Regions from separate parts of the Polycladomyces abyssicola genome, predicted to be linked through region 1. Evidence: riboswitches for the same ligand, from Rfam matches in the RefSeq annotation. Region 1 holds a riboswitch; each other region holds the start of a gene.
The links. Region 1 has a riboswitch for cobalamin ahead of KI215_RS12415 (ribonucleoside-diphosphate reductase subunit alpha). Riboswitches for the same ligand answer to the same signal wherever they lie in the genome.
Positions count from the first base shown of each region.

Region 2: another riboswitch for cobalamin. It lies ahead of KI215_RS01630 (HoxN/HupN/NixA family nickel/cobalt transporter); the one in region 1 lies ahead of KI215_RS12415 (ribonucleoside-diphosphate reductase subunit alpha).
Region 3: another riboswitch for cobalamin. It lies ahead of KI215_RS02275 (ABC transporter substrate-binding protein); the one in region 1 lies ahead of KI215_RS12415 (ribonucleoside-diphosphate reductase subunit alpha).

Region 1 is NZ_AP024601.1:2,465,213-2,468,462, forward strand. Features, by position in the region: gene KI215_RS12415 (ribonucleoside-diphosphate reductase subunit alpha) at 1-1,594, opposite strand, end outside; cobalamin riboswitch at 1,897-2,173, opposite strand; gene KI215_RS12420 (class I SAM-dependent methyltransferase) at 2,451-3,119, opposite strand.
Region 2 is NZ_AP024601.1:304,973-308,222, forward strand. Features, by position in the region: gene KI215_RS01620 (alpha/beta fold hydrolase) at 1-48, opposite strand, end outside; gene KI215_RS01625 (OsmC family protein) at 287-730, opposite strand; cobalamin riboswitch at 955-1,147, shown strand; gene KI215_RS01630 (HoxN/HupN/NixA family nickel/cobalt transporter) at 1,365-2,201, shown strand; cobalamin riboswitch at 2,336-2,528, shown strand; gene KI215_RS01635 (hypothetical protein) at 2,832-3,062, shown strand; gene cobJ (precorrin-3B C(17)-methyltransferase) at 3,055-3,250, shown strand, end outside.
Region 3 is NZ_AP024601.1:442,859-446,108, reverse strand. Features, by position in the region: gene KI215_RS02280 (FecCD family ABC transporter permease) at 1-991, opposite strand, end outside; gene KI215_RS02275 (ABC transporter substrate-binding protein) at 999-1,943, opposite strand; cobalamin riboswitch at 2,080-2,276, opposite strand; gene KI215_RS02270 (alpha/beta hydrolase family protein) at 2,698-3,250, shown strand, end outside.

The sequences.
Region 1 (3,250 bases):
ATGCCGGATACGCTCCTTTTTCCTTGGCCAGTTCCATCGAGGCCCGGATCGTCTGATAAGCGATCTCCTCAAACGACCGATCCGCTTCGGCCAGATGTTCTTCCGATTCCCAATCGATCCCTTTCTGTGCCAAGTATTGATGGTATCCGCTCGTACCCAATCCGACGGCCCGGTACTTGCGGTTGGTCACTTCCGCCTGTTTTACCGGATACAGGTTGAGATCGATCACATTGTCCAACATGCGCATCTGGACCGGGATGATACGCGCCAAATCCGCCAGGTCTGTGATCCGTCCCAAATTGATAGACGACAGGTTACAGACGACGAAGTCCCCCGGTTTTTGCTTAGTGACGATGACACCGTCCTCCAACTCCTCACTGATCAGCTCGGTCGGGGACATGTTTTGGCAAATCTCCGTGCACAAGTTGGAAGAATAGATCATTCCCTTGTGTTTGTTGGGATTGAGTCGGTTGACCGTATCGCGGAAGAACAGAAACGGTGTCCCGGTTTCATAGGCGCTCACCATGATACGCTTCATCACTTCAATCGCCGGGATTTCCTTACGGCTCAGTTCAGGATGGTTGACACACGCCTCATACCGCCGTTCAAACTCATCTCCCCAGGAGTCTTCCAGGCTGAACCCCATCACTTCACGCACTTCGTGCGGGTCGAACAGGTACCACATACCCCGTTCTTTCACCCGACGCATAAACAGGTCGGGAATGCATACGCCGGGAAAGATGTCGTGCGCTTTTAACCGGTCGTCCCCGTTGTTGGTTTTCAGGTTCAAAAAGTCCAGGATGTCCGCGTGCCACACGTCCAAATAGATGGCGAACGCCCCTTTACGCACACCCAGTTGATCCACCGCCACGGCAGTATTGTTGAAATTGCGCACCCAGGGGATAACACCGCCGGAAGCGCCTTTGTGCCCGCGAATTTTGGACCCTTTGGAGCGAACTTTTCCCAGATAAATGCCCACACCGCCGCCGTGTTTGGACACCTGGGCGGTGGCGGTGTTGGTATTGTAAATAGACCACAGCGTATCGTCCACGGTATCGATGAAACAGGAAGAGAGCTGGTGCAACGGCCGCCCCGCATTGCTCATCGTCGGTGTCGCCACCGTTACTTCCAACCGGGACAACACATCGTACATCCGTTTGGCCCACGTCAACCGGTCTTTCTCTTTCATCGCCAGATGCATCGCGATCACCATAAACCGCTCCTGCGGCAACTCCATCACCGCACCGTCATAATCCCGCACGAGATACCTGTCCGCCAAAATCTTCAATCCGATGTAATGAAACAACCGGTCTCGCTCCGGACGAATTGAGGCTTCCAGCTCACGGATTTCCGTCTCGGTGTAGTGTTCCATCAGATAAGAACCGTACAACCCTTTCGCCGTCAACTTTTGGAGCAGGTCGTAAAAATCGCCATATGCCCGCTGTTTACGGTCATATCCCCGGTTGTGCGCCGCCGCACGATACAATTCCTCTGCCAGCAAACGGGCGGCGACAAACTGCCAGCCCGGTTGTTCTACGCTGGTTTGTTCCACCGCCGTTTGCGCCAAAGTGCGCAGGATCTCCCGCTCCGACATCCCTTCCCGCAGCTACGCTCGGGCAACGACGATCAGTGATTGGGCATCGAGATCCCCCGTCTCTAGGCACACCGAGCGAACGAGCGACTCCCAGTCCAATTCTTTCTTCATCTCTACTTGTACCATCTACAAGCACCCTCTCCATTTCAGATGCGGATAAAATAAAAACACTTCCCTAACAAGGGAAGTGTTTGATGGGACACCAATCCAGCCGTGAACACAAAAACGGCACGACCCGCACAAGCCGATCACACCGATCGCGACACGCGGCACATCAAACACCTCCCTATCCTCGTAGGTCAACGGTGTTGTCGGAAAAGGCAGGTCTCCTGGCTCATGGATCATCGCATGGGGGGCTGCTGGTGGATGTCTCGAAAACAGGTTGATGCCGGGAATCTTGTTTCCCACTCGCTCCTGTTTCGCTACATCCCCCGGCCCCCTGATGGCCGTGTCTTCCCGTCTTTCGATAGTGACAAACGGCCCGGCTCCCCATTCACAGTGGCGGGACCGCGCCGGATTTTCACCGGCTTCCCTCTTCGGGAGTGGACAAACCACTCCACCTTTTCCCACGGTATGTCGTTGTCCAAAAGTAGGTTCATTGTATCTTATCGGTTTTCCCATTGTCTAACTTCTTTATCTGCCAAAAACAGACGAAAAATGAATGACGGGGGATCTATTCAAACACCATACCTTGTATGAGTCTTTTATGATCAATACTACAACTTGTGTTTTCTATTTCCAGCAATCATCTCGATCTCCTTCACCATGCCCCGAATGCATCTAGTTACTGGAAGGTCAAGAAAAAAAGCCCCCTTAGGGGACCAGCATGTCGACCGAATCACGCGTAAACTGATAGTCACTTCTCAAGCCATACCTCCAATCCGATCGTATCCTCTTGAATCTTGCATGTCTGAAATTTACTCTTTGATACCAACTGCCTAAACTCCTCTTTCGTATAAGCCCGTTTGATGAGCATCAATCGAAATATCCATTTTGTCAGGAGGTATTGAAATCCTGTCAAACCCAACTCCTCTTCTATGTGTTTGTCCACTGCTTCCGGGGAAACATCTCCCCGTAAATCGATGATCACAGCTTTTCCGCCGTCCTTCAACACTCGATTCATCTCGTCAAGGGCAGCGACGGGCTGTGAAAAGTTTTTAAAGGCCGCTCGACAGACGATAAAATCAAATGTTTGATCATCAAAGGGCATTCGGGCAGCATCCCCTTGACGAAAGTCAATTTCCACACCCGCTTCTTTGGCTTTCTCCCGCGCAATTTCCACAAACTTTTTACTGATGTCCAAACCGGTTATTTTGTAATTACCGAGTTTTGCAAGTTCGATCGACAAGTATCCCGGGCCAGAGGCAAGCTCAAGAACAGCGGCTTCTTCCGGGACACATGCAGCCACCTTTTCCGCATCTTTTTTGTATTCCTCAATGTTGTTCTGAGTACTTTTCGCGTACCACGTGGCAATGGGACCGTCCATTCCAATTCCCTTATAACCCTTTTGGGCTTTTTTGGACATATCACTTCCTCCATATAAAAAAGGAGTGGACTTATTCCCCAGTGTCAATCTCTGTATCAGAGGCGATGAACTGGCGAAGCCACTCTTCGCTCCAAGTAATCCGTTCGGGGATAAGCAAAGGTAATAGGGAG
Region 2 (3,250 bases), 1.0 Mb from region 1:
CTCGACGAAGATATTTACGTTTCGTTCAACTGGAATGTAGTAACCCATCTGTACCCCTCCTAAACTCGAGAGAAGGGTGGCCAAAATCCGGGCGACTTTGAGCGTGAGCATTACAAATCTTGTCGATATCTCTGTAATCCTTATCGCCCCGCACATCTTCCATCATATGCTCGAAGTTTACCGAAAAGAATCCAAGGTAATACCGGAATCACGGTAGATCATTCTCCAGGACACAGTTCCTGAAAACGAAAAACCACCCACAATGAGGGTGGTTTTTCCGTTGGGATTATGACGTCTTCTGCCCCGTCACCGCCACGGTAGGCACGCCCTGTAAGGTGTCCTTCACTGGGCAGACCCGCTCTACGTGTTCGATCAATGCTTGGACTTTTTCCGGGTCGGACGGGGAGTCAATTTGAATATGGTAGCGGACTTCCAGGAAGCCAGGGCGGACATCGGCTTTTTCCATGAAACCGTCGGGATCCAAATCGCCCTCCACATGCACTTGGCTTCCTTTCAGTTCTACTCCGTGCTGTTTGGCAAACAGAGAGACCAGCACATTAATGCATCCGCCCAGGGCAGCCAGGATGAGTTCCACCGGATTGGGCCCTTGATCCGTTCCGCCTAAAGCCGGGGGCTCGTCGATGATCACCTGTTTGCCGTTGATCTCAGCCACCGAGCGCACTCCCTCACCGGACCATTTTACATCAGACACAAAAGTAATCTTAGGCATGAAATCAAACCTCCCAACGGATAAATTAGTATAAGAATAATCCATTAATTCCGATTTGACAAGTATGAATTATGATAAAAAGTGTGATTGAAAAAATACACCCTGACAAAGCCGAAGGGTGGTAGATTGTGGGAGGGTTATTCCTGATGACAAAAACTCCGAGTTGCGATTCTCTTTTTCATTCGATACAATAAATAGAGATTTTGATCGAGATTTTGACAATTGCATATTGAAAGGGAAAAGGTGGAGTGGTTCGTCCACTCCCGAAGAGGGAAGCCGGTGAAAATCCGGCGCGGTCCCGCCACTGTGAATGGGGAGCGATGCCGCGGTCACTGTCGCCAGTGTGCGATGGGAAGGCCCGGTATGGTTTCGCGATGATCCATGAGCCAGGAGACCTGCCTTTTCCAACAACACCGTTGACCTACGAGGATAGGGAGGTGTTTGATGACGCCGCATGCCGTCAAATTGGTGTCGATTGGCCTGGCATAGGCCGTGAGTCTTCTTGTGTACTTGTATGTGGATACGTGATCATCAAACACTTCTCATAACGGGAAGTGTTTTTATTTTTTCAGTATTTGGGGATGGAAGGGTTAAGGTCACAATTTTGAATGAATATTCTGTAAGGAGAGAAAAGATGGAAAACGTATCTCTTCTCATACTGGTATTTACTTTAGGTCTTCGTCACGGTTTGGATGCTGATCATTTAGCTTGTATTGATGGTTTGGCTCGCTACAATTGGCGTAAAGGAAGTTCGATTGCGCGTTGGGTCGGTACCTTATTCTCCTTTGGACACGGTTTAGTAGTAGCCAGTATTGGGATTATTCTAGGAAACATCAGTCAGAACTTTCGGTTACCGGATTACGTCGACCTGTTTGTGACATGGTTTTCTATTTTGTCCCTATTCCTGATTGGAACATTAAACATCAATAATCTGTTAAAGACGCGATTAGGGAATCAGGACGAATATCGACCTCAAGGTATCAAAGGAAAACTCATTCCGAAAAAATTACAGGAAACAAGCAACCCACTTCTCATTATATTGATTGGAGGACTGTTTGCTTTAGCATCAGAGACCGTTAGTCAAGCGTCCGTCTGGGTGTTGGCAGCGAACAACAACGCGAACTATATGCCTTACATCTTGGGAATCACATTTATGATGGGGATGATGATCACAGATACCATTGATTCTTTGATTACCAATAAAATACTTCGCCAATCCAGTAAACTTGGGCAATCTGCCTCCAGAGTGATGGGTTGGATCATTGTGTTTTTAGCATATGGAGTCTCTTTCTACGAAGCCTTTACATTCTTTAACCCTTGGGCAGAATTGGATTTTGAAGTGGTGGGGATCATCATTTTTTTGCTCTTCCTTTTCATTTTTGCATGGGTATCCTATCGAACAAGAGTTGATCGTCCTTTTGTAGGGTTACATGTATCAGGTGAAGAAAACAGCAACTCATGGAGAAAGTGATGGCCTAGACGAAAAACGTATATGTGGAGGTTGCACGTTGATAACTACAGAAGCCAACACCAAAAACTCCGAGTTGCTATTCTCTTTTTCATTCGATACAATAAAGAGAGATTTTGATCGAGATTTTGACAATTGCATATTGAAAGGGAAAAGGTGGAGTGGTTCGCCCACTCCCGAAGAGGGAAGCCGGTGAAAATCCGGCGCGGTCCCGCCACTGTGAATGGGGAGCGATACTGCGGTCACTGTCGCCAGTGTGCGATGGGAAGGCCCTGTATGGTTTCGCGATGATCCATGAGCCAGGAGACCTGCCTTTTCCAACAACACCGTTGACCTACGAGGATAGGGAGGTGTTTAGATCGGGCTGGACGACTGTCCGCTGAATGAAAGCAGCCCGCCTGGGGAATCGTGTACCTTTTTCAGGCCCTCGGACGGGAGTCGCTGCATTTAGCTAGGTTAAGGGATAACAACTGCGCGATTTAAGCACTTCCATTTTGGAAGTGCTTTTATTTTTTTTGGTATAGTAGGCAGTTTATGATTCGTGTCGTGGCGGAGCATTTTTCTGGGGCACTCTTATGGGATGCGAGGCAATTGAGATGGGGGTTGTAGGTTGGAAGCGGACAGGTTTTCCAAATGGGTGACATCTCACGTTCCAAATCACTCATGGATCAGATGATGAGGGCGATTTGGCAGCAGATGCTGGAGCCGATCTGTCATGCCGTCCCATGTGGAAAAAGCGGTGGCGTGGATTCGTCCGTTTTACGAACGACATGGATCGTCGGTGCCGATGTGTTCCGGCAAACGCAACACGGAGAGGGAACAACCATCCATCACGGCAAGATAGGAGGAAGCGGAAATGAGTGAGAAAGGCCGCGGCAAGTTGTACGTGGTGGGCTTCGGTCCGGGTCATTTCGACCACATGACGCACCGGGCGCGGGAAGCACTCAGCGACAGCGATGTGATCGTCGGGTACAACACCTATGTCGACATCATCCGGGATTTGTTGGACAATCAGGAGATCGTGCAAACCGGCATGACGGAAGAAGTCAGTC
Region 3 (3,250 bases), 1.2 Mb from region 1:
GTGCGCCGACAAACGCAGTCACCACCCCGATCGGTAATTCACGAGGCGCCAACATCACTCGGGCCAACAGATCGGCACCCGTCAGAAAGACCCCACCTGCCAACAAGGACAACGGAATCAACCAACGATGATCGGGACCGCACAATATGCGCATCACATGTGGAACGACCAACCCGACAAACCCGATTGTCCCTGATACGGACACGGCTGCGGCGGTAACAAGTGATGCCGTCACCAACAACAGTCCGCGCACCATCCCGACGGACACGCCGAGATGCCCCGCTGCCCGATCGCCCAACGCAAACAGGTTTAACTCCCGGCTAAACCACCAGCACACCACGGTACCGATGGCCAGAAACGGACCCACCACGGCAACGTGTTCCCATTCCCGCAGGGCGAAACTTCCCATCAGCCAGCTCTGGATCTGTTGCAGTTGTTCTTCGGACAACGCGATGCAAAACGTGAGTACCGCACCGAAAAACGCCTGTACGACTACACCGGACAGGATGAGTGTCTCCGGCCGCATCTGCGAACCGACCCTGGCCAATTGCAACACGGCCAGCAATGCCACCATTGCACCGATAAATGCGAAGACAGGTACGTTCCAGCCACCCAGCCAGGCCGCTCCCCACCCGGTCAACAGTGCAATGACCGCCCCGAGGGCCGCTCCGGAAGAGACGCCGAGAATGTACGGATCGGCCAACGGGTTACGCAACAACGCCTGATAGACGACACCCGCCATGGCAAGCGATGCTCCGACCAGTACGGACAGCAAAACCCGCGGTAACCGAATGGATCGCACAATCGTCTCGACAGACGTGTCGCCCGGCGGTTGAATCATCGAACCGACTCCGGGCAACACCCGCCCCAGAATCCGCCATACATCCGCCAGCGGGATCGGCGTACTGCCGACGGATACGGCTACGGCCACCGTCAACGTCAGCAGTCCCGCCAGACCCGCCAACCAATATACTTTTTTGCTCCGCATCATGTTTCCCTTACTGTTTCGCACTAAACACTTGCGGATACAACGCTTGCGCGATCTGTTTCAGCCCTTGCGTCACCCGCGGTCCGGGCCGGTTGACCAAATCCGGGTTGACCGTGACAATCCGTTTTTGCTTCACAGCGTTGATCCCAGCCCATCCGGAGCGGGAGGCGATTTGTGACACCACTTTATTTCCGCCGGTGTCATAGGTGGCGATGATCACGTCCGGATTCCATTTCACGACCTGCTCCGCCGACACTTGAGGCCATCCTTTTTGGCTTGCGGCCACGTTGTTCCCTCCGGCCAAACGAATCAGCTCGTCCATAAAGGTACCCGAACCGGCAGTAAACAGTGTCGGGTCCAGCTCAATCCACACTTTAACCCGCTTGTCGGCCGGGATGGAAGCCACTTTTTGTGTCACATGGTTTTTCTCCTGTTCCATCTTTGCGATTACCTGACGAGCCTTGTCCATGGCCCCCGTCGCTTTGCCCACCAAGAGAATCGAATCTTCTACACCTTTAAGGCTTTGTCCGTCCACCACCAGCACCGTTAACCCCAGTTTCCGCAATTGGCCGATCGTATCCTGGCCGTTTATCGGGTTGGCCAGCACCAGATCGGGCTTCAGCGACACTACTTTTTCCACATTAATCTTCAAATCTCCCACTTTTTCCTTCTTCGCCGCACCCGCCGGATAATTGTCCAGAGATGAAACGCCAACGATCTTTTTGTCCAGACCCAATGAAAACGCGATTTCCGTGGTGCTGGGGACCAATGAAACGATGCGCTGGGGTTCCCGCTTGATCGTTACGCTCTGCCCGGATGCATCCTTGAGGGTAACCGGGTAAGCACCCTGTTTTCCGTCATGATCCGCGTGCGGTTGGGGCGACTGAGAGCAGCCCGCCACCCCCATCGTCATTACCAACAACAACGTCAACAACCAACCAAACCATTTCTTCATCCAGTCTCTCTCCTTCCCTTCACAACATAAAAAAACCCCGCCTCCATCGAGGTCAGGGAAATCCTCTCGCGCATACCGCATGCTGGAAAACGCGCACGCGAGTGTTGCGCTCCTCCTCACACCCCGAAGGAGAATCGCAAGTGACCGCGAAAAGGCAGGTCTCCTGGCTCGTGGATCACCGCATTCGGCCGCGCCTTCCCATCCCCTTGGGGACAGTGGCATCGTGCGACCGCGCTCCCCACTCACAGTGGCGGGACCGCGCCGGATTTGCACCGGTCTTCCCTTTTCACCTTTATCCCTTTTGGATAAAGGACCTTTTCGCCTATTCACTTGTCGGTTTGCAATCTACCCGAATTTTAACACTTTGTCGGATTTCTGACCATCCCCTTTGTTTAGAGAACGGTCGTCACGGGAAAGAGGAAAACGACAGCTTTGATGCGAAATCAAGTTTGTCAGGGCGTGTATCATCATTCTGTAACTGAGGCACATGTTTTTTTCATGGCGACTTACCAAGCCCCGACAAAGCGAAGACCCGGAAAGCGCAGAATTTAATCGCGAGCAAATTCCTCCATGCGAAGCGTACTTTGCCCACATCTGGCTCTCACTGGGTCGGAACGGCCGTGATCTGCTTCCTTGCAGGTGCAGGTGGACCGAGTCGGGAAAAGAATGTGGTCAGTGTTTGCCAGAAACGCCCTGGGAACCCGATCACGGAAAGGAGGGTGCAGGCGCAATTCTACCATTTGCGCCGCAATAGATGGAACATCAGACCTTCACATGGGATTTGGGAAAGGAAAACCGCATCATCCGTGGAGACGTTTATGCCGCAACGACCAAGTCGCCGCTCCCGGTTGTCATTATGTGCCACGGTTTTAAGGGATTCAAAAACTGGGGCTTTTTCCCGCATGCTGCCCGTGTACTGGCAGACCGGGGGTTTGCCGTCATCACCTTCAATTTCTCCATGAACGGAGTGGGTGAAAATCTGGAAGAATTCGATGAACTGGACAAGTTCGCTCGTAATACGTATTCCCGTGAACAGGAGGACTTGGCATACCTCCTGGATCGGCTGTTACAGGGAAATGTGCCTTTGCGTGAAGCAATGGACACTGATAAAATCGCCCTGGTCGGGCACAGTCGCGGCGGAGGGAACAGCCTGATCTTCGCGATGGATCATCCGGAGATCGGGGCTGTCGTGTTGTGGAACAGCGTTGCCCGTGTCGACCTGTTCTCCGATGACCTGAAACGGGAAATCCGCGAAAAAGGCGTTGCCACCATCCTCAACGCCCGCACAGGTCAAGAGATGCCGATTC